3 regions of the Labrys sp. KB_33_2 genome follow, and region 2 is predicted to be linked to each of the others. Evidence: riboswitches for the same ligand, from Rfam matches in the RefSeq annotation. Region 2 holds a riboswitch; each other region holds the start of a gene.
The links. A riboswitch is a leader RNA that binds a small molecule or an ion and turns the genes downstream of it on or off. The one in region 2 is predicted to bind cobalamin.
Positions count from the first base shown of each region.

Region 1: another riboswitch for cobalamin. It lies ahead of AB4037_RS03530 (TonB-dependent receptor plug domain-containing protein); the one in region 2 lies ahead of AB4037_RS25945 (ribonucleoside-diphosphate reductase subunit alpha).
Region 3: another riboswitch for cobalamin. It lies ahead of bluB (5,6-dimethylbenzimidazole synthase); the one in region 2 lies ahead of AB4037_RS25945 (ribonucleoside-diphosphate reductase subunit alpha).

Region 1 covers NZ_JBFREW010000002.1:29,771-41,596, reverse strand. The annotation lists gene sfnG (dimethylsulfone monooxygenase SfnG) at 11-1,123, shown strand; gene AB4037_RS03535 (calcium:proton antiporter) at 1,589-2,698, shown strand; gene AB4037_RS03530 (TonB-dependent receptor plug domain-containing protein) at 3,126-5,072, opposite strand; cobalamin riboswitch at 5,185-5,381, opposite strand; gene AB4037_RS03525 (MucR family transcriptional regulator) at 5,543-6,007, opposite strand; gene AB4037_RS03520 (hypothetical protein) at 7,026-8,483, shown strand; gene AB4037_RS03515 (LysE family transporter) at 8,978-9,253, shown strand; gene AB4037_RS03510 (MFS transporter) at 9,363-10,484, opposite strand; gene AB4037_RS03505 (AraC family transcriptional regulator) at 10,725-11,510, shown strand; gene AB4037_RS03500 (NAD(P)(+) transhydrogenase (Re/Si-specific) subunit beta) at 11,730-11,826, opposite strand, start outside.
Region 2 covers NZ_JBFREW010000016.1:67,192-73,817, reverse strand. The annotation lists gene metE (5-methyltetrahydropteroyltriglutamate--homocysteine S-methyltransferase) at 112-2,460, shown strand; cobalamin riboswitch at 2,562-2,882, shown strand; gene AB4037_RS25945 (ribonucleoside-diphosphate reductase subunit alpha) at 2,992-5,904, shown strand; gene AB4037_RS25940 (ribonucleotide-diphosphate reductase subunit beta) at 6,033-6,626, shown strand, end outside.
Region 3 covers NZ_JBFREW010000001.1:349,248-361,073, reverse strand. The annotation lists gene AB4037_RS01745 (hypothetical protein) at 1-1,059, shown strand, start outside; gene AB4037_RS01740 (TerB family tellurite resistance protein) at 1,052-1,732, opposite strand; gene bluB (5,6-dimethylbenzimidazole synthase) at 1,760-2,494, opposite strand; cobalamin riboswitch at 2,538-2,718, opposite strand; gene AB4037_RS01730 (cupin domain-containing protein) at 2,856-3,476, shown strand; gene AB4037_RS01725 (ABC transporter substrate-binding protein) at 3,614-4,555, shown strand; gene AB4037_RS01720 (ATP-binding cassette domain-containing protein) at 4,643-5,461, shown strand; gene AB4037_RS01715 (ABC transporter permease) at 5,458-6,465, shown strand; gene AB4037_RS01710 (phosphotriesterase family protein) at 6,468-7,556, shown strand; gene AB4037_RS01705 (glutamine amidotransferase) at 7,687-8,475, shown strand; gene AB4037_RS01700 (ribokinase) at 8,479-9,393, shown strand; gene AB4037_RS01695 (BtpA/SgcQ family protein) at 9,390-10,232, shown strand; gene AB4037_RS01690 (Zn-dependent hydrolase) at 10,229-11,485, shown strand; gene AB4037_RS01685 (hypothetical protein) at 11,534-11,826, opposite strand, start outside.

The DNA of each region.
Region 1 (11,826 bases), on a different contig from region 2:
GGATAAGCCAATGTCGTCCAACCCTTTGCCACGCGAGCGTGAACCACTGAAATTTGCCTATTGGGTTCCCAATGTGTCTGGCGGACTCGTGATCAGCAATATCGAGCAGCGCACGAGCTGGGACATCGACTACAATCGCAAGCTTGCCCAGATCGCCGAAAACAACGGCTTCGACTACGCGCTCAGCCAGATTCGCTTCACGGCGGGCTACGGCGCCGACAACCAGCACGAGCCCGTGACCTTCAGCCAGGCCCTGATCGCCTCGACCGAGCGCCTGAAGGTGATCGTAGCTCTCCTGCCGGGGCCGTGGAATCCGGCCGTCGCCGCTAAGCAGATTGCGACGATCAACAATATCTATGGCGGCCGCGTCGCGGTGAACGTGGTGAGCGGCTGGTTCCGGGGCGAGTTCACGGCCATAGGCGAACCCTGGCTTGACCATGACGAACGCTATCGCCGTTCGGAAGAATTCATCCGCGCCTTGCGCGGAATCTGGACCCAGGAGAACTTCACTTTCCGGGGCGATTTCTACCGTTTCACCGACTACAATCTCAAGCCCAAGCCGATCGACCCCCAGCCGGAAATCTTCCAGGGCGGCTCCTCGCGGGCGGCTCGTGATATGGCGGCCAGGGTCTCCGACTGGTATTTTACCAACGGCAACACGCCCGCCGAAATCAAGAAGCAGGTTGACGACATTCGCGCCAAGGCGGCCGCGAATGGCCATTCCGTCAAGGTCGGCGTCAACGCCTTCGCCATTGCCAGACAGACGGAGGAGGAAGCCAAATCCGTCCTGGCCGAAATCATCGCCAAGGCCAATCCTGATGCCGTGCACGGCTTCGCCCATGAGGTGAAAAACGCCGGCAAGGCCTCGCCCGAAGGCGAAGGCAATTGGGCCAAGTCCTCCTTCGAGGACCTCGTGCAGTATAATGACGGCTTCCGTTCCAATCTGATCGGCACGCCGCAACAGATCGCCGAGCGCGTCATCGCCCTCAAGGATGCGGGCGCTGACCTTATTCTCCTGGGCTTCCTGCACTTCCAGGAAGAGGTGGAATATTTCGGCAGGCACATCATCCCACTGGTGCGTGAGCTGGAAGCCGAGCGGTCGCTGGCTGTCGCGGCCGAATAGTTCATCAGCCCGCGGCTGGCAGCCTCTCCTTCGGCGGCGTCACGACGCTCGCGCAGGTAAGCCTGCTTGTCCGCCCCGCTGAGATATTTGCCATCATCGGGCTTAACGGCGCAGGCAGGAATTCGCACATCAACGTCATCTATAGGCGGGACACCAGCCGTAGACGTGACCTTGCGCCTGCACACTACGAAACTTGAAGATAGGAAGCCTATCCTCGACATCTGCCGCTACCTGTTCCATCGGGGGGACAATGCCTCCCAATCCTGAGAGCAGAAGAACGAAATGCTTGCCGGGATGCATCTCAGAAGAACCATGAGCAGCGCTTCCCCTCCAGCCCCGTTTTCGATGCCTCGTCGCAATTCCAGTATCCTCGTCTGATCGCAAAACGCTTCAGGCTCGATTTGCCGTGGAGCGATTGACGGGCCATTCTCCGACATCCCGTTGGACATCCGAGGTCTCCCCTTCATGCCGATCCTGATTCTCCGCCTCGTCACCGCATGGGCCAGCGTCGCCGCTTTCCATTTCCTGGCGGACCCGCTTTTGGGTCACCTCGACACGCCACTTGTCGCAGTGGCGGTCTTCCTGTGGCTCCTGGCTGTGATCATGTGGACCGCCTTCGGCGTCGTGCACGAGGCGGAGGTGCTGGCACATCGTCTCGGCGAGCCCTACGGCACATTGATCCTAACGCTCGCGATCGTCATCATCGAGGTCGCGCTGATCTCCGCCGTGATGCTGGGCGCCAAAGGAGCCCCGACCCTCGGGCGCGACACGATGTTCGCGGTGCTGATGATCGTTCTCAACGGGGTGGTCGGGCTTGGTCTTCTACTCGGGGGCATGAAGCATTTCGCCCAGCGCTACAATCTGAAGGGCGCGGCATCCTATCTTGCGATCATCATTCCGCTGGCCGTCATCCCCCTGATCTTGCCGAATTTCACCACCTCCGTCAGCGACGGCTCCCTGACGCGCTTCCAGGCGATCAGTTTCTCGATCTTCACGCTCATGCTCTATGGCGCCTTCCTGGTGCTTCAGACCGGCCGCCACGCCGAGTTCTACCGCGAGCCGTCTGCGGAAACCGCTCCAGTACAAGAGGAGGACACGGGGATCCAGGAGGCAGCCGACGACGGCCCGATCGTGCCCCATCTTCTCCTGCTTTTGCTGAACATCCTGCCGATCGTTCTGCTGGCGAAAAGCCTGGCAAAAGTGCTCGACTTCGGCATCGCCCGCCTGGGCGCTCCGACAGCGCTCGGCGGCATTCTGATCGCCATGATCGTGTTTACACCCGAATGCATCACGGCTTTGCGGGCCATTACGGCCAATCAGCTACAGCGGGCCATCAATCTATGTCTCGGTGCGGCGGCCTCGACGCTGGGCCTCACCGTGCCGGCCATCCTCGTGATCGGTCTCCTGACCGGACAGAATGTGGTGCTCGGGCTTTCAGCGACCAACATGATATTGCTGGCGATGACGCTGGTGCTTTCGACGCTCACCTTCACAGGCACCAGAACGACGATGCTTGAGGGCGCAGTGCATCTTGGCGTGTTCTTCGTCTTCCTGGTTCTGGTCTTCAGCCCGTAAGAGGCATGGCCCGCCTGTCTCTTGCACAAGCCGACCCGCCAACGGCCAGGCGATGGCGAGCATATCTGCAGTCGTGGCGGAAGCGCTCCTCTTCTGTCATGACGAAATAAGGCCTCCAGGCGCCTGTCCATCTCACGGATGATAGCTTCTCCCCTGTCCGGCTCTCCGACGAGCCTGGCGACCTGGCGGATCTGTCCGCGCACGCCCTCGAGACCCTGCAGGACATCGGACTCAGCGACATTCATGCCCACACGATGCAGCAGCAGAAGTTCATCCGTACACATGTTGATGGAGACGACGCGTTTGGGTGGTGGAGACGCAGACACCGGAGTCTCGGCGCTGGCTTGTCCGATACCAGACATCGCGAGGACCAGGCAGGCCACCAGAAGGTGGACGCTGCTCTGGTCGAGACCCCGAGATCGGCGCATCAAAACGCCCGCACCCGAACACCGCCATAGACCCCGAGGCCCGGCTGAAGAAAACCAATTGGTTCCTGATAGCGACGGTCGAACAGGTTATCGACGCGCGTGTAGAGATTGATCTTGTCGTTCAGATCATAATCGGCCGCGAGGTTCACCGTCGTGTAGCTGGGAGTTCGCATGCGTCGGATCGAGAAATCACGGTTACCGTCGACCCAGGAACCGACGAAGAGCAACGTGGCGGAGAGGTGGAGCTGGTCGATCGGCGACCAGTTCGCCTGCAGGCTGGCCTTGTGCCGTGGTCGCCTCAGCAATTCCTGGCCCTCGTCCTCGTCCTTGGCGATGGTGAAGGTGTAGTCCGCCCTCAGATCGAGCTGATCGTTCACCTTCCAGGCGATGAAGGACTCGTTGCCATGCGTTTCGGCCCTGCCGATGTTGATATTGGTGGTGAAATCGGCATTGGCCATGATGAGATTCTTGATCTTGTTGTAAAAATAGGTCGATCCAACCCGAACCTTGCCATCCAACAAGGGCTGTTCGAAACCGAGATCATAGCCGGTGCTCTCTTCCGGCTTGAGGTCGGGATTGGCGTAGAAACCAAAGGCTGGAAAACTCTGATAGAGCTGGCTCAAGGTCGGTGCCTTGAAGCCCGTGCCGACGCTGGCCTTCAGTTGGGTTCCGGTCTGATCGAAGGTGTAGGTCGGGGCGAGGCGATAGGTGAAGTGACCGCCGAAACTATTGTAATGGTCATAGCGAATGTTGGACGCCACGGTGAAGCCCTTGAAGAGGTTTGCTTCCAACTGGGCATAGGCTGCGTTGTCGACATCCGAAGCCTTGAGATTTCCCAGATCCAGGCTGAAGCGCTCGTGCTCGACGCCGAGCAGCACCTTGTAATTGTCGCTGAGGGCAATCTCCTGCCTCAGGTCAAACTTCAGCCGTTCGCCGGTTGCCGCGCTCGGCGCCGTGAAGGTCACCGGCGGATAGACGTTCCGGCTCCATAGATTGCTGTAGGAAACGCCGAATATGGTTCGGTAGCGATTATCGAGCGAATGCCAGATACCCTCGGCACGCGTGAACAATTGATGGTTCAACAGCCAGGTGCGCGAAGGGTTGGGCGCGCAAAAGCACGCTCCATAGCCGTCGCTGGTGAAACCGAGCTTGGAGTCGGTGTAGCGGGCAATGACGTTGACGGAGAAATTATCCGTCAGATCGGCACCGACCCGGCCGGAATAGGTGTAATTGTCATAGTAGTTGGGGCGCGCGACGGTGCCGGATACGAGAAGTTCCCAGGGCGTGACCGGCGTGTCCGTCGAACGAAAATGCTCGATACCGAAGGTATAGTTGAAAATCGAAGCCGAGCCGCTCACTCCCGCGCGTTGATTGAACGTGCCATGTGATCCGCCTTCGACACTGGCCGTCAGCTTGGGGGCGCCTGAGCCTTTCTTCATGGTGATCGAGATGACGCCTCCGATGGCGTCGGCGCCATAGAGTCCGCCTTGCGGTCCACGCAGAATTTCGATGCGCTCAATGTCACCGGTCAGCAATTGGCCAAGATCGGCGGCAGCATTGGGAACGGCAGGATTGGAAACATCGATGCCGTCGATGAGCACCTTGACATGGTTGGAATTGGTTCCGCGCATGAAGATGGAGGTCTGGGTGCCCGGGCCGCCTGACTGCACGAGATTGAGGCCGGGCGCGGTGCTCAGTACGTCTTTGACGGTGCGCCGCTGCTGTTTGGCGATGTCATCTGCCGTGATTACCGTGATCGAACTGCCTATCTGACTGGCGGGTGTCGGCGTCAGCGTGGCAGAATTGACATAGACCGGATCCAGTTCGATCGGCTCGGGCGGTGTTCCCGCACTCTGCGCCAGAGCATGCGTCGCCAGAATGTAGGACGTCCCAACGATGCCAGCTGTCAAAACCGCGCGTTGCAGGCGCGAAATAGTCGAGTCCATGAAGACCTCAAGCAGGATAGCCAATGGCCGTCACTGCGATTGAAGTCCCTCCCGCTGCCCCATAAGGACATCTGGATCGACCACCATTGAGGACCCCCGCCCAATGTTACCGCGCGTGACCATTGTGACGGCAGGTCTCCTGGCTCACGGGTCGTCGTACGCCTCGTCGCCTTCCCGGGCCTGATCCCAGTGGCATGTAACGAAGGACTCACCGCCTACAGTTGCGGGGGCAGCCGCGGTTCGAAATGATTTCTCACTTCTCCGCGTTCCCTATTATCCCCGAGGGGAACCGTCGACGTGACGCTAGGGTGACAGGGTCGCACCTGTCAAGCACTGGGAATCCCCGTCCTGTGCAATCCTGGACGATTTCAGGGAAAGCTTGAGCTCCATCTACCTGGCTTGGATCGTACTCGCCGGCCCTGCTGGAGCCGGCGAGATCGGGATCGTCATTAGACCGAGGTGACGAACGTCTATGACGCCTTTTTCCTTCTGCCCTTGCTTGGGGCGGGAGGCGGCGGTGGCTCGCTCTTGGCTTTCTGGCGCACTTGGCCAAGGCCGAGTTCCCTTGCGAGGCGAGAGCGATGAGCCGAATAGTTTGGTGCAACCATGGGGTAGTTGCTGGGTAGCCGCCACTTTTCCCGATACTGCACCGGCGTCAGGTCATAGGCTGTTCGCAGATGCCGCGTCAGCGATTTGAATTTGCGACCGTCTTCCAAACAGATCAGATGATCCGGGGTGACGGACTTCCTGATCGGAACGGCAGGCGTCAGCGGTCTGTCCGCTTCAACCGGCTTTGGACTATTCAGACCAGTAAGGCTTCCATGCACCGAACGGATCAGATCCGCGAGGGAAGCTGTGGCGACCTGATTGTTGGCTACATAGGCAGAGACGATGTCGGCGGTCAGGTCGAGCAAACTCGTGTCTTCTTCAAGCATGTTCAATCACTTTCTTGTTGTGTTGATATCGAAGTGAGTGACGTTTTTCTTTATGAGCGCAGCATTGTGGACCCGATCGCTGCGCCATCTTGGATTCTCAGGCAATTGCGGGCCAGTGTAAAGGACGCTCCGTAAACAATCGAAGTCCTCGCCACCACTATTTTGAGTTTTCTCGAATTTTGCTTCCACCAGCGGCTCTCTTTGAACAAATCCAGATAAAAGAGGGTCGTCTGAGAGCATTCGATTTACATCGGCCCGTTCCCGAACGAAGATCAATCTCCTCAAGACAGACAAGCTGCCACGCCCATCCGCCGGGGTTCATGCCAGCAACGTTCCTACCTTTGGAGAAGCCCACGGTCGCAACCTCACGCAAGGGGCACCCTGGCAGAAACAGCGGCGTTCGTGTGCAATGACTTGCTTACGCTCCCGAAGCGTGGCGTGGTTGGAGCGAGTGTTTTGCATCGGATCATCATGCGGCGGCAGCGCAGCCGACGGCTTCACATGCCCGCCGGTCGCTCATTCCCTGGGTTCGACCGGATGTGCTGACGGGCTTCCGCGCGACAGGGGGCGTCACCATTTCTTTCCCACCAGATCTCTCCGCGACATTGTCGAACATCACATGCGCTAGCGTCGGTTTGAGTTGGGCGTTCTCATCCCTTCATCTGCCTGGCCAGCGATACATTCATGCCGCCGTATTGCGCCTTCCACTTGTAAAATGCTGGCGTCACCGATCCCATGATTCCGGCAGGGCGCCGAGATGGTGACACAGCGGATACCGTATCGTCGGCGAGCATCTCTGTCGTTGTGGCGCTCCCATACAGAATCTGGCCTACAGCGCATCCTTTGTTTCAGATGATATGCATACCCCATCAAAGCTGGGATCAAAGATCCAGGATAATCCAATCTTGATCCCTATCCTGCATTGCTATTGGCCACACCTTCCGGCATCGATAAAATTTACCGAATTCTACGCCAATCGACTATATTTCCCGCAACACCTTTCGGCCAATAAAGACCGATGAGAATAGCAACCATCCACGACATTTTTCGTTCCAGCGTGCTCGGAATGCCGGAAGCCGATCCCGTCATTGGCCACTGGTTCTACAATCGGTTCCTTCAGATTTTGCGACCACTTCGCGTCGAGGTCGAGCGTGTCTCGATCCTGGCGGATGGCGGCCCCACCCTGCTCGAGGATCTCGCAGCACGGCATGGTTGGCCGCGGGACAAAAGTGGCTGGGCGCATGTCTTTTCCCACCCTGACGTCAGTAACCTGATCATGCCGACACTTGCTCGGCTTCGAGCCTTTGATCTGGTGCTGGGCTTCGAGATGCCTCCCAATCTCATACGTGGTCTGCATGCACACGGACAAAGACTGATCGATATCTCGATTGATCCCATCCGCTTCTGTGAGGATTTGTTCTTGCGAATGCGCAGCAACGATCCCGTGCTCCAGACGTTGCTTGCCGAACAATCCGTTCCGTCAAAACAGATTGCTGCCGGCGCAGCAGACCTTAGAGCCCGAATTCAGCCGCTCCCTGCCCAGCCGGAGGCAATCGTGTTCGCAGGACAAGTTCCCGATGACAGCAGCCTGATTGCCGGGAGCCGCATTCAAAGCGCAACGCCTTTTGCCCATCGATTGAACGAGATCGCTGCCGGACGCCAAATTCTGCTGAAGCCGCATCCCTATGCCCCTGGCAATCCCGATCTTGCGACGCTGCATCGCGCCTTGCCCAGAAGCCGCTTTACGCGCGACAACATCTACGCCTTGATGACGGCTCCCTGGCTTGGGGCAGTCGTCACTCTTTCATCAAGTGTCGCGACAGAAGCCATGTATTTCGACAAGCCCGCCAGCCGGCTGATCGACCCCGATGTGGAGTTTGTCGAACCCGGCGTGGTTGGCCCGTTTCAGCGCATCGATGGCAGGGCTTCGAGCGCTCCCTTCTGGGGGGACCTGCTCAATCAAGCCGTTCAAACGCCAAGTCTTCCTTCCCCAGGTCTCCCGGTGCGTCGTCTATTCGGGGCGAACTGGGGGCTTCCGTCGCCCGCGACGGCCACTGCCCTCTCGCCGCTCTCGCGAGGCGAAGCAACGACGAATATCCAACCCTATTGCGTGTTCGGCTGGAGCGGAACAGAACCGGATGGCGTCTGGAGCGACGGCATATTGGCTGTTCTTCAGGTACCTGCCTGCAATGACGGGACGGCATCGACACTGGTTCTGACACTCAGCGCCTTTGTACCGGATGCGGATCACCCACAGGAACTGGTTATTTCTTCACAACCCGTCGGCCTCACCGAGAAAATGGTATTGGCAACCGCCGAAACGTGCGAATTGCAGATTGCCCTCCCACCGGCCACGGCAGGTTCGATAGTGGAAATTTCGATCGGCATGGACACCGCGATTAGTCCCAAGACGCTCGGCATCAATTCGGACGAACGCCGCCTTGGTATAAAGCTGCATCGAATGGAGCTCATCTAAGACCTGCCGTAACATGCCACTGAGTTGTCAGGCGTCGGCTGCTATTTCAGCCGGTGCGACACCAGACTGGGTATTGGTGTCCCGTCCTTTTCAGGCCGTCGCGGTTGGCGGCCTTACGATCGGCATCGAGAAGCGATGCCGCCATGGATGCACGCCATGGGCGTTTCCAAAATGACGATCGCAACTACAGCGATAGTCCAACCGGACGATGTTCAGCGCGCGGCAAACGCTAGCGTGGCCAATCAATGCTCTTGGCCTCCTATGTCGGCAGCAGAAACAAGAAGTCCCAATTCGCCAACTCAAGAATAAGTACAGCGCTGAAATCCGAACAAGCCTTGTGACTGCAAGCAGCAGACTTGTGGCCTGTGTGGTTTCGTATTGTCAGTGGAGGGAGGAACAATGAAGCGTAAAGCAGCCGCAGTCGCTGTTATCGCCGGAATCACGTCAATAAATGCAGCCTTAGCCAGCGATCGGGCAGTCGCGACATTTTCCTCGTGACGCTCCTCAACCCCAAGGCACTCTTGTTCACGCTGTCGATCGTACCGCACCTGCGTGACGGCCAGATATTGGCCGCCCTTCCCTATCTTTGCTGGTTGTCGGTACTCATCCCATCGGCAGGCCTCGTCTGGACCATGATCGGCGCCGGGCTCGCCTCGCGCTTCAGACTCATGGCTTCGTCGCGGTTGTTCGCCCGTATAGGGGCACTGGTGCTCCTGCTCTTTGCCGCTTCCCTCTTCGTATCTACGGTGGTCAAAGCCTTCGACCGGTGATCCCGCGCGCGCTCTCGCGCACGTGGGCTCGCTATCCATGGGACTTGTGCCCGAACGTCTGTTCCAGGCTCAGATGCCGCACAGCAAAGTGAGCGCCGCCGCCAGCCCCTCATGCCTGCGATGACTCGTGCCCTCGCAGGTTCGGCAGCAACACCGTGAGAATGCCGAGTGCCGGCAGGAAGGCACAGAGCTGGAACACGAAGTCGATGCCGGTCCGGTCCGCTAACGTGCCGAGTGCGGCTGCCCCGATGCCACCGATCCCGAAAATGAAGCCGAAGAACAGGCCCGATACCATGCCCACACGGCCCGGCATCAGCTCCTGCCCATAGACCACGATCGCCGGGAAGGCAGAGGAGATCACGAAGCCGATGATCACGCTCAGCACGGCGGTTGCGGTCAGGCCGACATGCGGCAGCAGCAGGGTGATTGGCAGCACGCCAAGGATCGAAACCCAGATCACGACTTTGCGCCCGAGCCTGTCACCGATCGGCCCGCCGGCAATGGTACCGGATGCGACGGCCGCGAAGAAGACGAACTGATAGATCTGGGCCGTCTGCGTGGCCAAGCCGAATTTGTCCTTGAGATAGAAGATGTAATAGCTCGTGAAGCTGGCGAGATAGATATATTTTGAAAAAAGTAGCGCGATCAGTACGGCCATTGCCCGCGAAACCTGACCGCGTGTCAGTGTCGGATGATGGCCGGGAGCCTTGTGCGATGCCCGCTTTGCGTGACCGTTGAGCTGATACCAATGCCCCAGCGCCGTCAGGATGATGATGCCGGCAAGAGCGGCGAGCGCGAACCAGGCGAGCCCGGCCTGTCCACGAGGCAGCACGAAGAAGGCGGCCGCCAAGGGACCGAGCGCCGATCCGAAATTGCCGCCGACCTGAAACAGCGATTGCGCCAGACCATGGGCGCCGCCGGACGCCAGGCGAGCAATGCGTGACGATTCCGGATGGAAGATCGAGGAGCCGAGGCCGAGCAACATGGCGCCGATCAGCAGCACGCCATAATTGGGTGCGAAGGCGAGCGTCAGCAAACCCGACATCGATGAAGCCATGCCCACAGGCAGGGAATATGGCATGGGCCGGCGATCGGTATAGTAACCGATGAAGGGCTGAAACAGCGATGCCGTGATCTGGTAGATGAAGGTTAGAAAACCGACCTGTGCGAAGCTGAGTTCGAAATTGCCCTGAAGGATCGGATAGACGGCCGGCAGGAGCGCCTGCAGCATGTCATTCAGCAAATGGCAAAAACTCGCCGCCCCCAAGACGGTGAATACTGTCTTTGTCCTTGTCTGCGGTTGGGGGGATGTATGTTGACGCGGTAGAGTTCGGGTAGACACGGGAAAATCCTCGGAGAAAGCCATCGCCGATCGGAACGGAGAGCTTGTGTTCGGCCGATCGGCAGCGTACCGAGTGGCCATGCGGCCTGCCACCAATGTTGGGCCAAAATCCTACGAGAGTGGGCCAACATGCGGGACATTCATATCGACACCGTCGATCACATCCCCCGGCCGATTATCGCGATCGGCCGAGATTATCCGGATGGCTTCATCGTCCCGCCTCACCATCACCGACGCGGGCAGTTGATCTCCGGCGCGTCCGGCGTCGTCGTGCTTGCGACACCGGACGGTACTTGGGTCATGCCTCCGCAACGCGGAATGTGGATTCCACCCGGCACGACCCATCATGTTCGCATGGTCGGCGTGGTCGGCATGCAAAGCCTGTATCTCGAGCCTGACGCGGTTCCGAGCATGCCTGCCCACTGCCAGGTCGTCGGCATTTCGCCGTTCATGCGAAGCCTCATGACCGAGGCGCTCAGCCTACCACTCGAATACGACCTCGATAGCCGCTCCGGCGCACTGATGGAGTTGATACGCCATGAAATGCAGCAAATGCCGGCCCTGCCGCTTTCGCTGAATTACCCCTCGCACGGCCCGCTGGCTCTCCGCTGCCGACGTTTCGTCGAACGACCGAACATTCACGAGCAAATCGACGACTGGAGCACAGCGCTCGGCATGAGCCGGCGCACGTTCACGCGCGTTTTTCGGCTCGAGACGGGTCTCAGTTTCCTGGCCTGGCGCCAGCAGGCCTGTCTATTATTTGCCATGCCCCGTCTGGCGGCGGGCGAGCCCGTCACGACGGTTGCGATCGACCTGGGCTACGAAAACCCGGCCGCATTCACGATCATGTTCAAGCGCGCCTTCGGCAGTCCGCCCCTGACCTATCTTGGGATGCGTACCAGCCGCGCGAACTGAAAAAAGGCCAAGAAACCCTGATACTGCGAAGGCCTCTTGCGAGCCTTGAATGATGATCTTGGAAAACGGCCTCGCACCCTCGGCCAATTTCTATGCTGCTTCACAGTGCCAGGGACCGGTGAATGTCGAACACCGCAATTCCTCGGGAGGAAGCCTCCGGTCGCTCCCATATGCCGGGAGCGACCTTTGCCATGTATATTCCGATATCGCCCCGTTGGATCAGGCCAGCATGGGCAGGAGCTGGTCGATCGACTTCTTGGCGTCACCGTAGAACATGCGCGTGTTCTCCTTGAAGAACAGCGGGTTCTCGATGCCC
Region 2 (6,626 bases):
ACTGCTCGACGACGAATGCGTTGCGGCGTGCCCTAACGGTACGCCGCTCCCTCCTCGATCCGATCCATTCACCACGAACCGGGACCTATCGGTCACCGGCCGGAGACGCGCATGTCCATTCCCATTTCGACGCTCGGCACGCCACGCATCGGCCCACGTCGCGAACTCAAGACGGCCCTCGAAGCCCACTGGGCCGGAAGGCAGAACGAGACCGCCTTGCTCGCAACGGCAGCCCAGTTGCGCGCGAGCAACTGGGCTCGACAGAGCCTGCTCGGCGTTACCCATATCCCGTCCAATGACTTTTCGCTCTACGATCAGGTTCTCGATATGAGCGCCGTGGTCGGTGCCATCCCCTCTCAATATGGCTGGGAGGGTGGCTCCGTCCCGCTTTCGACCTATTTCGCCATGGCGCGCGGCAGGCGGGGCCATGACGATCGTGGCCATGAGGGCTGCTGCCATGGCGGCGGCGGTGTCCCCGCTCTCGAGATGACCAAATGGTTCGACACCAACTATCACTACATGGTTCCCGAATTTCGCCGCGGCCAGGCCTTCGAACTCGCTTCGGCCAAGCCCATTGACGAATTCAGGGAGGCCGTAGCGCTCGGCTTCCACACGCACCCCGTGCTCATCGGCCCGGTGACCTATCTGCTGCTCGGCAAGAGCAAGGACGAGGGCCTGGATCCGCTCACCCTGCTGCCAGGCCTCTTGCCCGTCTATGCCGAGATCCTGCACAGGTTGGCCGCGGCCGGCGCGGACTGGGTGCAGTTCGACGAACCCTGTCTCGTGCTCGATCTCGACGAGAACGCGCGGGCCGCCCTGCGCCATGCCTATGGCGTCCTTTCCAGCACGGTCTCCGATCTGAAGATCATGATCGCGACCTATTTCGGCGGCCTCGGCTACAATCTCGACCTGGCACTCGACCTGCCCAGCGCCGGCCTGCATCTCGACCTGGTGCGGGCGCCAAGCCAGCTCGGGCAGGCGGTCGCACGAGCCAGCGCCGACAAGGTGCTATCGCTGGGCGTGATCGACGGGCGCAATGTCTGGCGGAGCGACCTGACTGCCCTTCTTGATCGGATCGAGCCGGCGGTTGCAGCCCTCGGCCCCCACCGCGTCGTCCTCGCTCCGAGCTGTTCCCTGTTCCACGTTCCCTACGATGTCGAGGCCGAGAGCGCGTTCGATCCTGAACTCCGGAGCTGGCTGGCCTTTGCGATACAGAAAATCGGGGAACTGAAGACCCTGTCGGCAGCCCTGGTCGACGGGCGGCGGGCCGTCGCTGATGAACTCGCCCAATCGGACGCAGCAGCTGCGGCCCGCCGTGTATCCGCTCGTATACATGATGCCGGCGTCGCCGCCCGCATGGACGGGCTCACGCCGGCCATGAGCGAGCGCCGGCATCCCTACACGCTGCGCCGCCGGGCCCAGGAATGGCTCGGCCTGCCGCAATTTCCCACCACGACCATCGGTTCCTTCCCCCAGACCGACGCCGTGCGCAAAGCACGCGCTGACCACGCAAAGGGCTGGATCGACGACGCCGACTATCAGCGTTTTCTGCGACAGGAAACCACCCAGGCGATCACTTGGCAGGAAGAGATCGGCCTCGACGTTCTCGTGCATGGCGAATTCGAGCGCAACGACATGGTGCAGTATTTCGGCGAGCAACTGGCCGGCTATGCCTTTACCCAGCATGGCTGGGTCCAGAGCTACGGCTCGCGCTGCGTGCGCCCGCCGATCATCTATGGCGATGTCTCGCGTCCCCGGGCCATGACGGTGGAATGGGCACGCTTCGCACAATCCCTGACCAAGCGTCCTGTCAAGGGCATGCTGACCGGACCGGTCACCATGCTGCAATGGTCCTTCGTGCGGGACGACCTCGAGCGCGAGCAGGTCTGCCGGCAGATCGCCCTCGCCTTGCGCGACGAGGTCGGCGATCTGGAACGGGCCGGCATCCGCATCATCCAGATCGACGAGCCGGCCATTCGCGAAGGCCTGCCGCTCAGACACGCCGAAAAGGAGGCCTATCTGACCTGGGCGGTCGCCTGTTTCCGCCTCGCCGCCTCAGGCGTCGACGATGCCACGCAGATCCACACCCATATGTGCTACTCGGAGTTCAACGACATCATCCATGCCGTTGGAGGCCTGGATGCAGACGTGATCTCGATCGAGACTGCTCGGTCCAAAATGGAACTTCTCGATGCGTTCCGGGCCTATCGCTACCCCAACGAGATCGGGCCGGGCGTCTATGACATCCACTCTCCCCGCTGCCCCACCGTGGCGGAGATGCGCGACCTCCTTGCCAAGGCACGCGAGCGGATCGCCGGCGATCAGCTCTGGGTCAACCCCGATTGCGGCCTGAAAACCCGCAGCTGGGACGAGGTCCGCCCGGCCCTCGTCAACATGGTTGCCGCCGCCCGCAAACTTCGTGAAGAGACCGCTCCAGCGAGAGTGGCGGCGTCCGCGTGAAAAACCTGCCGGGGGACAAATTTCGTCCTCCGGCACGCCTTGTCCCCGTTGAAAAAAAGGGCATCATACACCATGTATTGACATAGAGACACCCAGGCATACTAGATGCTGTATCCACAGGTCCTCGGATTCGCTGTCCGAGGCTAAGAGGGAATCCGGTGAGCCCGAGAGCAAAGCGCGTTTGGTGAAAACGCACTTTTCCTCGAACTTTTTGTTCGACGCGTCTTTGCGATTTGAAGCGACGCTTTCAAAACACAAGACGCTCTAGGGCAAAGCCGGGGCTGCCCCCGCAACTGTAAGCGGAGAGCGGGCTGTCGCTGTGCCACTGGCCGGAAGGCGGGTTCAACCCGCCCTTCGCCGGGAAGGCAGACAGTTCGCAACGACCCGCGAGCCAGGAGACCTGCCTGTGGCTGGTTATCGTTTCCTCGGGCGGGGTGCCCCGACGGATCGCTTTGCTCGTGGCGCATATGCCTGCGCCGACGCGGAACGCGTTCCTTCGGCCCAAGCCTCCAACATTTTGGGGTTTGCCGAATGTCTTTCGATCTCGAAACTGCCACGACCACAAAGACGCCTTTTCCGGCTGCCGGCGCCGACAGGGCGAAGCCGGCCTCGGAACCGGGCTATCAGGTCATTCGCCGCAACGGCGCCGTCACGCCTTTCGATGCCTCCAAGATTTCGGTGGCCCTGACCAAGGCCTTTCTCGCCGTCGAGGGCAATTCGGCCGCTGCTTCGCGCCGGGTGCATGACATTGTCGCCGAACTCACGGCCCAGATCGTTGCCGGCCTGACCCGCCGTGCCGATGCGGGCCGAACCTTCCATATCGAGGACATCCAGGACCAGGTGGAACTCGCCTTGATGCGCGGCGAACACCACAAGGTGGCGCGTGCCTATGTGCTCTATCGCGAACAGCACGCCCAAGAGCGCGCCCTGGAACGAGCAACCGAGACAGAGGCACGGACCGCCATCGCCCCTGCCCTGCGGATGAAGACGGCGGAGGGCTCCTTGCTACCGCTCGACCACGCGCGCCTCACCGCCCTGGTGCGCGAAGCCTGCGCAGGTCTTGCCGACACCGATGCAGAGACCGTGCTGAACGAGACGCAACGCAATCTCTATGACGGCATCAGCCAGGACGAACTGGCGATCGCGCCGATCCTTGCCGCCCGCACCCTGATCGAGACCGAACCTGATTACGCCAAGGTCAGCGCCCGGCTGCTCAACGACAAGCTGCGCCGCGAGGCGCTCAGCTTCGTCGGAGGCCGTCCCGACCAGGCGACGCAGGCCGAGATGGCGACCCGCTACGCCGAGTATTTCCATGACTATATCCGCGTCGGCATCGCCAACGAACTGCTCGACCCGGAGCTCGGCCGCTTCGACCTCGCCCGCCTTGCCGCTGCCCTCAAGCCCGAACGCGATCTCAAGTTCGACTATCTCGGCCTGCAGACACTTTATGACCGCTATTTCCTGCATGTGCGCGGCACGCGTTTTGAGCTGTCGCAGGCCTTTTTCATGCGCGTGGCCATGGGCCTGGCCTTGCGCGAGATCGACCGGGAGGCGCGGGCGATCGAATTCTACAATCTTCTCTCCTCCTTCGACTTCATGGCCTCGACGCCGACTTTGTTCAATTCGGGAACGCTGCGCGCCCAGCTCTCCTCCTGCTTCCTGACCACCGTGTCCGACGACCTCGAAGGTATCTTCAAGGCGGTGAAGGACAATGCGCTGCTCGCCAAATATTCCGGTGGCCTCGGCAATGACTGGAGCAATGTGCGTGGGCTCGGCGCCCATATCAAAGGCACCAACGGCGAAAGCCAGGGCGTGGTGCCCTTCCTCAAGGTCGCCAACGATACCGCAATCGCCGTCAATCAGGGCGGCAAGCGCAAGGGCGCGGTCTGCGCCTATCTGGAGACCTGGCATGTCGACATCGAGGAATTCCTCGATCTTCGCAAGAACACCGGTGACGACCGCCGCCGCACCCATGACATGAACACCGCCAACTGGGTGCCGGATCTGTTCATGGAACGTGTGGAACAGGATGGCCCCTGGACCCTGTTCTCACCGGACGAAACGCCGGACCTGCACGACCTCTACGGTCCCGCCTTCAAGGTCGCCTATGAGGCGCATGAGGCACGCGCCGCGCGCGGCGAGCTCCGCGTCTTCAGGCAGATCCGGGCCATCGATCTCTGGCGCAAGATGCTGACCATGCTGTTCGAGACCGGGCATCCCTGGATCACCTTCAAGGACCCCTGCAACATCCGCTCGCCCCAGCGTCACGTCGGCGTGGTACATTCCTCGAACCTGTGCACCGAAATTACGCTGAACACCTCCCATGACGAGGTTGCCGTGTGCAATCTCGGCTCGGTCAACCTCGCTGCCCATGTCGACGCCGACGGCCTGATGTTCGACAAGCTCAAGGCGACGGTGACGACGGCGATGCGCATGCTCGACAACGTCATCGACATCAATTTCTACACCATTCCCGAGGCACGGCGTTCCAACATCAAGCACCGGCCCGTCGGTCTCGGCATCATGGGCTTCCAGGATGCCCTGCAGGCCCTGCGCCTGCCCTATGCCTCCGAAGCCGCCGTGTGCTTTGCCGACGAGAGCATGGAAGCCGTGTCCTTCCATGCCATCTCGGCCTCAACAGACCTGGCGGCCGAGCGCGGTCGCTACCCCAGTTTCGATGGCTCGCTGTGGTCGCAGGGCGTCCTGCCGATCGACTCGGTCGGCCTGCTGGCCGAGACGCGCGACAACGCGGCCTTCGACACCGGCACGACCCTGCCCTGGGACGCCCTGCGCGAGCGGGTGAAGACCGTCGGCATGCGCAATTCCAACACCATGGCGATCGCGCCGACGGCGACGATCTCCAACATCTGCGGCGTGTCCCAGTCAATCGAGCCGGCCTATCAGAACCTCTTCGTGAAATCGAACATGTCGGGCGATTTCACGGTGGTGACCTCGGCCCTGGTCCACGATCTCAAGGCACGGGGCTTGTGGGACGAGGTCATGATCTCCGATCTCAAATATTTCGACGGCTCTCTCGGCCAGATCGATCGCATCCCCGAAGAGCTGAAAGCGCTTTACGCCACCGCTTTCGAGATCGACACCGCCTGGCTGATCGAAGCCGCGGCGCGCCGGCAGAAGTGGATCGACCAGGCCCAGTCGCTCAACCTCTATATCGCCAATCCCTCCGGCAAGAAGCTCGATACGCTCTACCGCCTGGCCTGGAAGCGTGGCCTGAAGACGACCTATTACCTGCGCTCGCAGTCGGCCACCCATGTCGAGAAATCGACGCTGAAGGGCACCGACGGCAAGCTCAACGCCGTCTCTGCCACGGTGCCGCACGCGGCCGCGCCGATCCTGATCGAGACTCAGCCGGAAACACTGCAGTCGGAAGCGTGGGGCAAGGCCTGCTCCATCCACGACCCCGACTGCGAAGCGTGCCAGTGAGCCGAGAACGAGGTGCGATTTTTCCCTTTCGCGCCTTGCTCTCCAACTCTTTGTTTTGACGCGTTTTCTTAAGCGAAAAGTCTATCAACTTTTCTGGAAAACGCTCTGAGGATAAGAAAACGATGACGATGCTCGACTGGTCCGAACCCACCTCGCCCGCAGCCCAGCTTCCCCTGCCACAGAGCACGGCGGATGCGACCGGCCTCGGCGCGATCGACCGCGAGGGCGGCCGTGTCACGGTCGACGAGAAACGGATGATCAATGCCCGCGCCGACGTAAACCAGCTCCTGCCGCTCAAATACAAATGGGCCTGGGAGAAATATCTCGCCGGCTGCAACAACCATTGGATGCCGACCGAGGTATCGATGCAGGCGGACATCGCGCTGTGGAAGTCCAAGGACGGCCTGACGCAGGACGAGCGGCGCATGCTCAAGCGCAATCTCGGCTTCTTCGCCGCCTCCGAGAGCCTGGTCGCCAACAATATCGTCCTGGCGATCTACCGCCACCTCACCAACCCCGAATGCCGGCAATATCTGTTGCGCCAAGCTTTCGAGGAGGCCGTACACACTCACACCTTCCAATATATCGTCGAGAGCCTCGGGCTCGACGAGGGCGAACTCTTCAATATGTATCGCGAGATACCCTCGATCACCGACAAGGCGGCCTGGGCGCTCAAGCATACCCAGCATCTCGACGATCCCGATTTCAAGACCGGCACGCCG
Region 3 (11,826 bases), on a different contig from region 2:
GTGCGCACGGCGCGGGCGCTCGAACATTTGTCGCAGGCCCTCTACAAATATGGCTTCGCCACCGAAATGCCGGCGATGCGGGTGCTCGGCCTCTCGGGCACCGTCTTCAGCACCAATCCCGATCCGCAGCCCATCACCTATAAGGACTTTCGCGGCATCCTCGCCACGTTCCTGGCCGATCTCGAAAAGGCCGACCAGACCCTGGCTGAGGTCGGCGACAGCCCCGCCAAGCTGACGGTCGATCTTTCCGTCACCCGCTTCGACTGGAACGGCGACGGCATCATCGACGAGCGCGACCATATCGGAGCAGCCATTTCCGACATCGACGATGCCGGCAAGCCCAAGCCCTTCATCGTCGCCTTCGACACTGCCGACGCCAAATGGCTGCGTGGCTACTGCAATTTCCTGATGGCCCTGACCAAGACCCTGTTGTCGCACGACATGTCGCGCAGCTGGGACGCGGGCTTCGGCAGCCTGTTTCCACATGCCGTCAGCGGCCTTGCCAAGGCCAATGGCGGCGATGGTGGCGACGGATTGGGCATGACCCTGTTCGGCACGAGCAAGCGTGACACCGACGCTATCGCCGATCTGATCAGCCTGGTGCATACGATCGACTGGCCGGTGGCCGACAAGGCGATGTGGCTGGAGGTGCGCGACCATATCAAGACGGTAATCCGGCTCAACCGTGAGACCTGGGCGCTGATCGGCAAGGAGACCGACGACGATCACGAATGGCTGCCCGGCCCGCGGCAGAAGAGCGGCGTCCTGCCCTCCCTCGACGTAACGCAGGAGCGTATCGACTCATGGCTTGCGCTGCTCGGCCAGGTCGAGCAGGTGCTGGACGGCAAGCTGCTGATGCCGCATTGGCGTTTCACCAAGGGCGTCAATCTCGCCAGGGTCTTCGAGCAGCCCGGCAATTTCGACCTGGTGCTGTGGATCACCGGCCCAGGCGCCTTGCCTTTCCTCGACAATGGCAAGGTGATGGATGCAGAGGCCTGGGGCCAGGCGACCAGTATCTTCGGCGGCGACGTCGCGAGCTACGCCTTCTATTTCAATTGAGCGGGCGCCCGGCCGCGGCATCCGGCGCAAGCAGGCGTCTCTTCAGGCGAACGATCGCCTCGCGCTGCAAATCGCTGGCCTCGCCATAGGCATTGGCGACCTCGCCCAGCATATCGATAAGCTGTTGGCGCTCCGGCAGGGACAGGCGCGCCCGCAGAAGGGGCGCCAATTCCTCGGCGACCGGCGTGAACACCCGACCGCGATCCGTCAATTGCAAGGCCTGCTCATAGACATGCTCGCGATCGCCGATCCCGAGTGGATCGGCCATAAGAGCGAGGATCGTGTCCCGCTCGGCCCGGGTCAGCAAGCCATTGGTGCGGACAAGCTGGATCATCAGGACGACGGCCGCGAGCCTCGGATCATCGATGGTCTTGAGAGAGGCGCGCTCGAGCGCCTGCGGCCGAACCGTGTCGGAACCCCGGTCGAGCGGAAGGGGGACAACTTTCGGCACGGTCTCGAGGCGGCGGCCCGCCGCCGGCTTGCGGGCCTTGCCGCGCAACAGCCAGAACAGACCGACGAGGGCGGCCACGAATGCCCCGATCAGGATCGCCCTCGGCCCCTCCAGCAAGACCAGGCTGGTAATCAGCAGTGCGATAATCCAGATCGCATTCTTACGCAGGAAATCCATCGGCCGTGCCACCCGATCGAGACGGCGCGCATCTGCGCCGGCCACCCCAAAGCGTCTTTGCGCTTTGCTCTATCAACCAGCATTCCCCATAGCCGTCCGCATGGCGGCGAGCAAGGGATGGTCGGGCCGCTGGCCGTCCCAGGCGTCGAAGCTCAGCACGGCCTCCGGCGGCAGGCGCTGGCGCCAGCCCTTCACTTCCAGCTCCGGCCGGGCATAGGCTTCGTGCACATAACCAAGGCACAGATAGGCGACCGGAATTACGCGCTCGGGAATGCCCAGTGCCGCACGCAGGCGCACGGGATCGACGATGCTGACCCAACCGACCCCAACGCCCTCGGCCCGTGCCGCCAGCCAGATGTTCTGCACCGCGCAGACAGTGGAGTAGCGGTCCATGGCCATGTCATGGGTGCGGCCGAGCACCACGGGGCCGGCGCGGTCTGGATCGCAGGTGATGCACAGATTGACCGGGGAATCGAGGATGCCGGCAAGCTTCAGCGAGCGGTATTGCGCCTGCTTCTGCGGCGGAAACATCGCCAACGCTTCCGCATTGGCCTCCTCGAAGAGGGCCTGCACCTTGCCCCGGGCCTCAGGGCACCGCAGCACCAGGAAACTCCAGGGCTGCATGAAGCCGACCGACGGCGCATGATGCCCGGCCACGAGGATGCGCGCGAGGACATCGTCCGGAACGGGCTGCGGACTGAATTGGCTGCGGACGTCCCGCCTGGTGAAGATGGCGCGATAGACGGCGTCGCGTTCGGCCGGTGAAAACGGCCCGGAGGGCGCAAGCGCTCCCGTGGATGGGTCCATCGTCATTCCCCTTGCGATGGCAATCGCCGCGCCGTCCACGCGCGCCGATCTATCGCCTCCGGCCGGTCTTCTGACTCGGGATCCACCCATCCGGACGCCTTCCCCGCAGAGCGAGTGGCCTGAAACCTGCCCGGATAGTCCCCCTTACAGCGTTGGGCACGTCGCGGCTTCAAACCGCGTTCCCGATTCTCCCGCAAGCGGGCACCGAAGGTCTTGCGGATGTAGCATGGGAGGTGCCGACTGCCCAGCCGTTTGGGACGCTGATGCCGAGCGGCCGGCGGCGAAGTGGACAGGGTGCAGGCTTGTGGCCTAGAATCGTCGGCTAGGCTTTCGGGCAATGAAGCATCCTGGCAATCGCGCAATGAACAAGATCGACCTCAAACGACGCGCCGGCGATCACCCCGATCCCCTGGAACAGGCCAATCCCGTGCGGCTCGGCACCCGCCTTCGCCTGGCCCGGCAGACAAGGGGGCTGACGCTGAAGGCCCTGGCGACGGCCGCGGACTGTTCGGAAAGCCTGCTGTCCAAGATCGAGAACGGCAAGGCCTCCCCTTCCCTGCCCATGCTGCATCGCCTCGTGGAGGTCCTCGGCACCAATATCGGCTGGATGTTCGAGGAATCGGATAGCGAAGAGGGTATCGTCTTTCGCGCCGGCTCGCGCCCCCTGATCTCGCTGGACCCGCTCCGCCGGGGCGAGGGCATCTCGCTGGAACGGGTGATCCCCTATTCGCCCGGTCATCTCCTCCAATGCAACATCCACCACATCGAGGCCGGCGGCGAGAGCGCCGGGCCGATCCAGCACCAGGGCGAGGAAGTCGGCTATGTGCTGACCGGAACCGTGGAGCTGATGGTCGGTGAGCGTACCTTCAAGCTCTCTGCCGGCGATACCTTCGTGTTCAAGTCGGAATTGCCTCATTGGTACCGCAACACCGGAACGGAGCGCGCGAGCATCTTCTGGGTCAACACGCCTGCCACCTTCTAACGCCTCACGCCGTCGGCGTTTCAAGAATCCCCGAGACCGCCATTCAAGTAACTTGACATGAATTCAAGTCTCTTGAATGATGCTGATGTCAGAACTGAGAATGAGCCCGGCACGGGCCATCCATGAAGGGAACTGAAATGCGGCTTTCAAAATATCTCGCCGGCTGCTCGGCAGCGGCAGCCCTGGCGCTGTCCCTAGGATCGGTGTCCGCTTTGGCCGACACCTTCGCCCTGGTCACCATCAACCAGCAGGCCCTGTTCTTCAACCAAATCAACGAAGGCGCTGAGGCCGCCGCCAAGGCGGCCGGCGCCAAGCTCGTCATCTTCAACGCCAACAATGTTCCGAGCGCCCAGAACGATGCGATCGAGAACTACATCACCCAGAAGGTCGACGGCATCATCCTGATCGCCATCGACGTCAACGGCGTGAAGCCCGCCATCACCTCCGCCAAGAAGGCCGGCATCCCCGTCATCGCCATCGATGCCCAGATCCCCGACGGCGACAATGTCTCCTTCGTCGGCGTGGATAATCTCAAGGCCGGCGAGGACATCGGCAAGTTCTACGCCGACTACGTCAAGTCCAAGCTGGATGGCACCGCCAAGATCGGCGTGGTCGGCGCTCTCAATTCCTACATCCAGAACCAGCGGCTGGATGGCTTCAAGAAGGCGGTGACGGCCAGCGGCCTCAAGGTCACCTTCCTCGACACCGTCGACGGCCAGAACGTGCAGGACGTGGCGCTGAGCGCGGCCGAGAACCTGATGACGGCCAATTCCGACATGACCACGCTCTATGCCACCGGCGAACCGGCCCTTCTCGGCACCGTGTCCGCCGTGACCAGCCAGGGGCGCACCGAAGGCGTCAAGGTCTTCGGCTGGGACCTGACCAAGCAGGCCATCGAAGGCATCGACCAGGGCTGGGTCACCGGCGTGATCCAGCAGGATCCGGCCGGCGAGGGCAAGGCCGCGGTGGAAGCCCTGGCCAAGCTCAAGAAGGGCGAGAAGGTCGAGCCGATCATCAACGTTCCCGTGACGATCGTGACCAAGGAGAACGTCGACAAGTTCCGGGGCATGTTCAAGTAACGGGCTGACAGGCCCCCCACGCATAGTTGGGCCCAGGCCCGCTGCTCTTCGAGCCGCGGGCGGGGCATCTCATTGCCAGGCGGAACCATGATGGACAGTGGCGAACCCTACCGCGTCAAGATGACCGGTATCTCCAAGCGATACAACACGATCCAGACCCTGGACGACGTATCGCTGATGCTCAGGCCCGGCGAGGTGCTGGGACTGGTCGGCGACAATGGCGCCGGTAAATCGACCCTGAGCAAGGTGCTTTCGGGCGCCGTGATCCCCGACACCGGCGCGATCGAGATCGACGGCAAGGTGCAGTCCTTCGCCTCCCCTGCCGATGCCCGCGCGGCGCGGGTGGAGATGGTCTATCAGGACCTGTCGCTGTGCGACAGCGTCGATGTCGCCGGCAATCTCTTCCTCGGCCGCGAGCCCAGGCACCGCATCCTCGGCGTTCCCTTCCTCGACCAGCGCCGCATGCACGACCAGGCCCGCGACATGCTCGACAAGCTCGGCATCGTCATCGCCGATACCAGGCTGAAGGTCGAGAACCTCTCCGGTGGCCAGCGCCAGTCGATCGCCATCGGCCGCGCCGCTTCCTTCAATCCCTCCGTGCTGATCATGGACGAGCCTACGGCCGCCCTGGCCGTCGCCGAAGTCGAGGCGGTGCTCGAACTGATCCGCACCGTCAGCGCCCGCGGCGTCAGCGTCATCCTGATCACCCACCGCCTGCAGGACCTCTTCCTCGTCTGCGACCGCATCCAGGTGATGTATGAGGGTCGCAACGTCGCCGAGCGCCGGATCGAGGACACCAATATCGAAGAGGTGGTCAACCTCATCGTCGGCCGCAAATTCAACGCCCGCTCCGCCGGCGCCGCCCAAAAGAACGGCTCTCCCCAGGACAACGGAGCCCGCGCATGACGGCCTCATCCACCACCCCCGCCCATCGCCCCCGCGTCCACAAGGCGCGCTGGCGCGACAAGGCGATGGCGAATGGCAGCATCATTTCGATCGCCCTGTTCTTCATCTTCGTCTGCCTGGTCTTCTCGATCTGGACCGACGCCTTCCTCACCACCCCCAACCTGCTCAACATCGTGCGCCAGTCGGCACCGCTGCTGATCGTGGCGGCCGCAATGACCTTCGTGATCACGACGGGCGGCATCGATCTTTCGGTCGGCTCGGTGCTGGCGCTCGCGGCGACTCTGTCGGCGGCCTCGCTGCAGGCCGGGATTCCCTGGCCCCTCGTCATCGTGCTGATGCTGGCAATGGGCGGCGTGATCGGCGCCATACAGGGCTTCTTCATCGCCTATGAACGCATTCCCGCCTTCATCGTCACCCTGGCGGGCCTGTCGGTGATCCGAGGCCTCGCTCTCCTGATCACCGCCGGCTATTCGATCCCGGTCGAGGCCCAGAGCCCCTTCACTGCGATCGGGCGCGCCTGGTTCCTCGGCGTGCCCGTGCCCGCCCTGATCGCCCTCGTGGTGCTGGTGATCGCCTTCCTCGTCTTCAACCGGACGCCCTTCGGCCGCTATGTCACCGGCGTCGGCGCCAATGCCGAGGCTGTCCGGCGCTCCGGCATCAACACCCGCTTCGTGGTGCTGTGTGTCTATATCCTCTCCAGCATGGCGGCCGCCGCGGCCGGCGTCATCCTGGCGGCGCGCCTTGGCTCCGGCTCCTCCAATGCCGGCCAGGGTTTCGAGCTCGACGTCATCGCCGCGGTGGTCCTGGGCGGCACCAGCCTGTTCGGCGGGCGCGGCACCGTTGTCGGCACGGTGCTGGGCGCCCTGACGGTGGCGGTCATCGCCAACGGCCTGGTGCTGGCGCATATGTCACCCTTCCTGACTCCTATCGTCACCGGCTCGATCATCCTGATCGCCATCTGGCTCAATTTCCGCCTGTTCAAGGGCGCGATGAGGAGCCATTGAGCATGGATCACCTGTTCCAGCCCCGTCCCGCCGAACGCAAGCCGATCGGCATCCGATCCGGCACCGCCATGACCGTGCTCGGCCCGGTGCCGGTGGACGACCTCGGCATCACCCTGATGCACGAGCACATCCTGCTCGATGGCGCCCGCACCTGGAAATGCCCCTGCCATCCGGACGAGAAAGCGATCGCCGAGCAGGCGGTGAATATCGAGATCATCGGCGAGTTGCGGATGAACCCCTATATGAATCGCGACAATGTCTCGCTCGACGACAGTGACCTCGCTTTGTCCGAGCTCAAGCGCTTCCAGGCGCTCGGCGGCCATACGGTGATCGAGGCCACCAATATCGGCATCGGCCGGGCACCCGAGAAGCTGGCACGCATCTCCCGCGCTTCCGGCATGAAGATTATCATGGGTACCGGCTTCTATCTGGAGCCGACCCATCCGGACTGGCTGAAGGCAATGGATGTCGAGGCGGTGACGCAGTTCATCGTCAACGATGTCGGCGGCGGGCAAGAGCAGCCGCAGATCATGGCGGGGATCATCGGTGAGGTCGGCGTCAGCAAGGACTTCACGGCGGAGGAGGAAAAGTCGCTGCGCGCCTCGGCGCGCGCAGCCGGGATCACCGGCCTGCCGCTCTCCATCCATCTGCCGGGCTGGGAGCGTCTCGGCCATCGCGTGCTTGACATTGTCGAGGCCGAGGGCGCCGATCCCAGGCATACCGTGCTCTGCCACATGAATCCGAGCCATGCCGACCTGCCCTATCAGCGGGCCCTGGCCGAGCGCGGCGCCTTCCTCGAATACGACATGATCGGCATGGACTATTATTTTGCCGACCAGGACGCCCAGTCCCCTTCCGACGAGCAGAACGCCACCGCGATCCGCGCGCTGGTCGACATGGGCTTCACCGACCGCCTGCTGCTGTCGCAGGACGTCTTCCTGAAGATCATGCTCACCCGCTATGGCGGCTTCGGCTACGGCTTCATCCTCAAGCATTTCGTGCCCCGCCTCCTGCGCCACGGCGTGGAGCAGGCCGCGATCGACCGCGTGCTCGTCGACAATCCCAAATCCGTGTTCTCCGCCGCGGCGTGAGCCCACGACCCCTTTTCCTGGAGCAAAGCGCTTTTTATCGAAAACGCACTTTTGCTCTAACTCTTTGTTCGAACGCGTCTTTGCGATTCTTGGTGATCCCACCAAATCGCAAAACGCTATAGGAGTGACCATGTCCAAGAAGAAGATCCTGCTCGCCGGCGAATCCTGGGTCTCGACCTCGACCCATATCAAGGGCTTCGACCAGTTCCCGACCGCCACCTACCACACCGGCGCCGATGAGCTTCTCGCCGCCCTGAAGGACGGCGCCTTCGACGTGACCTTCATGCCTGCGCATGAGGCCCAGCGCCATTTCCCGCAGACGATCGAGGCGCTTTCCGCCTATGACGCCGTCGTGCTATCCGACATCGGCGCAAACACGCTGCTGCTCCATCCCGATACCTGGATCCACTCCAAGCCCACCCCGAACCGCCTGCGCCTTCTGCGTGACTATGTGCAGAACGGCGGCGGCCTGTTGATGTTCGGCGGCTATTTCAGCTTCCAGGGCATCAATGGCGGCGCGCGTTACCGCAAGACGCCGGTGGAGGACGTGCTGCCGGTCGAATGCCTTGCTTTCGACGACCGCGTGGAAGTGCCCGAGGGCTACGCCCCCGTCGTCACCGGCGCGGCCGATCATCCGATCCTGCAGGGTCTCGGCACGGAATGGCCCATCCTGCTCGGCTACAACGAGGTGACGCTCAAGTCGGGCGCCGAGGTGCTCGCCACGGTCTCGTCCGACTATGGTTCCCAGCCGCTGCTGGTGACCGGCACCTACGGCAAGGGCCGCACCGTGGCCTGGACGTCCGATGTCGGCCCGCATTGGCTGCCGCCGGGCTTCATCGCCTGGGACGGCTACAAGAAACTGTTCGAGCAGATGCTGGCTTGGGCGACCGAGAAGAATCGGGCGACCACGAAGGGCTGAACCATGGCAGTGCATGTCGTCGGCAATGTCTGTGTCGACACGACCTTCCGGCTGGAGCGTTTCCCGGTTCCCGGCGAAACGCTCAATGCCTCCGGTCACGCCGACGGCATCGGCGGCAAGGGCGCCAACCAGGCCATTGCCGCCTCCCGCACAGGCGCGGACGTGACGCTGTGGGCGGCTGTTGGCGACGACCTGGCGGGAGGCTGGATCACCGATCGTCTCACCGCGGAAAGTCTCGCCGGCCGCCTCACCGCCAAGCCCCTGCCCACGGATCGCTCGGCGGTGCTGGTGGAAACCGGCGGCGAGAACATCATCGTCACCGGAAGCCTGTGTGCCGAAGCCTTCGATCCCGACGCGGAAACGGATATCGCCGAGCGGATTGCGCCCGGCGATATTGTGGTGATGCAGGGCAACCTGTCGCCCCGGGCCACTTCGGCTTGTCTTGATATGGCCAGGCACCGCGGCGCCTGCACCATTCTCAATCCCAGCCCTCTCCCCGCCGAAACAGGCCCGGCACTGCCGTCGGCCGATATCGTCATCGTCAATGAGGGGGAAGCCCAGGCGCTGACCCGCTGCGACGATCCCGAGCAGGCCGCCGCTGAACTCCTCCGCCAGAAAGCCGGCATCGTCCTCGTCACCCTCGGCCCCCGCGGCTGCCTCATTGCCGAGGGCAGGACCGGAAGCATTCGCCGCCTGCCAGCCCCGGCGGTCACCGCTATCGATACCAGCGGCGCGGGCGATGTCTTCTGCGGCATCTTCGCCGGCGGCATCGATCTCGGCATGGCGCCCGTCGAGGCGACCAGCCTCGCCATTGCCGCCGCTGCCATCGCGGTTGGCCGCAGCGGCACATCGGAGTCCTGCCCCAGCCGGGCGGAGATCCGCGACCTCATCAGGAAATTGGAAACGGAAAAGCCATGACACCCTCCTCCAAACCCATCGGCCAGGCTGCCGGCGATGCGCTGACCAGCCTCTATGGCAGAACCAAGGTCGTCATCGGCGTGGTGCATCTCGCCCCGCTTCCCGGCTCCCCGCGCTATCAGGGCGAAGCGATCGAAGCCATCTATCAGCGCGGCCTCGACGATGCGAAAGCCTATCTGCATGGCGGCTGCGAGGGCGTGATCGTCGAGAATCATGGCGACATCCCCTTCGCCAAGCCCGACGACATCGGCCCCGAGACATCGGCTTATATGTCGGTGATCTCCGACCGCATCCGGCGCGAACTCGGACGCCCCATCGGCGTCAACGTGCTGGCCAATGCCGCCATCCCCGCCCTTTCCATCGCCAGCGCCGCCGGCGCGGGCTTCATTCGAGTCAACCAATGGGCCAACGCCTACGTCGCCAATGAAGGCTTCGTCGAGGGCGAGGCTGCCCGCGCCATGCGCTTCCGGGCCAAATTGCGCGCCAACGGCATCCGCATCTTCGCCGACGCCCATGTGAAGCACGGCTCTCACGCCATCGTCGCCGACCGACCGGTGGAGGAACTGGTGAAGGATCTCGTCTTCTTCGACGCCGATGCCATCATCGCCACCGGCCAGCGTACCGGCCATGCCGCGGATCTTGGCTATATCCGCATGATCAAGGAGGCAGCCGGCCTGCCGACCCTCGTCGGCAGTGGCGTTACCCCGGACAATGCCAACGACATCCTCTCGATCGTCGACGGCGTGATCATCGCCAGCGCCCTCAAGCATGACGGCGTATGGTGGAACCCGGTCGACCCCGCCCGTGTGACCGCTTTCATCGCCGGGCTGGCCCGATGACATCTCCGGCTATCAATGCCGAACGATTGCAGCAGCGTCTCGAGGCCTTCGCCCGCATCGGTGCCACGCCGGCGGGCGGCGTCAACCGCCAGGCCCTCAGCCCGGAGGATCGCGCCGCGCGGCGCCTGCTGGCCGAACTGGCCCAGGCCCGAGGCTTCGGGGTCTTCCAGGACGCCATGGCCAATCTCTTCATCCGCCGCGGCGGGCGTGACGACAGCCTGCCGCCTTTGCTGATCGGCAGCCATCTCGACAGTCAGCCCACCGGCGGGCGCTATGACGGAGCGCTCGGCACACTGTCGGCCTTCGAGGCACTCGAAGCATTGGAGGATGCAGGCCTGCAGACGCCGGGTCCCCTCGAGGCAGTCGCCTGGACCAATGAGGAAGGCAGCCGCTTCGCACCCGGCGTGATGGGATCGATGGCCTTTGCCGGCGCTGCGGATCCGGCGCAATGGCAGTTCCTGACCGGGAGCGACGGCGCCTCCTTCTCGGGCGAGTTGGCCGCGACGCTTGCATCCCTGCCTGAAGCGGCCCTGCGCCCCCTCGGCCCCCCCCTGTCGGGCTATATCGAGCTGCATATCGAGCAGGGCCCCTCGCTCGAAAAGGAAGGTCTCGCCATCGGCGTGGTCACGGGCGTCCAGGGCACGCGCTGGCTCAAGGTCACCGTCACCGGCGAGGCCGGCCATGCCGGCACCACGCCGCTACCTTATCGCCGCGACCCGATGGTGGCGGCCGTCGGCATGATGTATCAACTCCAGATCAGCGTGATGCCCTCCGATGCCGATGCGAGGCTGACGGTCGGGCGGATCGCCACCATCCCGGGATCGGTCAACGCCATACCCAAGGCCGTGATCTTCAGCCTCGACCTGCGTCATCCCTCGGCTGGCCGGCTCGAAGCCATCGAGGGCGAGGTGCGGGCCATCTGCCGCGCCGAGGGTGAGAAGCAGGGCTGCTCGGTCGAGATCGCCACCGCCTTCGACATGCCGCCCGGTGTCTTCGCGCCAGAGATGATCGACACCATCGAGGCAACGGCCAACCGTTTGTGCCTGCCCAGCAAGAGGATGGTCTCGGGCGCCTTTCACGACGCGCTGTTCCTTGCCCGCGTGGCGCCGACGGCAATGATCTTCGTACCGTGCCGAGACGGCATCAGCCATAACGAGGCCGAGCATGTCGAGCCTGCGAGCATAAGGGACGGTGCTCGGCTGCTGCTCGAAGCGACGATCGCGGTGGCGCATGGATCGGCAAGGACGGCGTGAAGAAACCTGGTCGGGAAAGAGCACGCTATATGAATAGGACAGGCTGCTCTATTTGATGAATTGGCCCTGCCAGTCTTTAGGACGCCAGTCGGGCTCATCGACCCAGAGCTTGAACGTCAGGGGCTTGTCCGTATCGCCGTTGACGGCAAGGCGGCGGGCATCGCGCAGGGCGATGGCTTCATCGTAAAGTGCCATGTCGCTATCCATAAAGCGGACTTCGACGACATAGTGAGGCGGGGCATCGGCCGGCCGTTGCGCGGTGAGGGCTGCGGGCTCCATCATCCCCGGTCGCACATCGCTATGATTGACCAGGGCAATGGCGACCACGAGGCCGGCTTCAT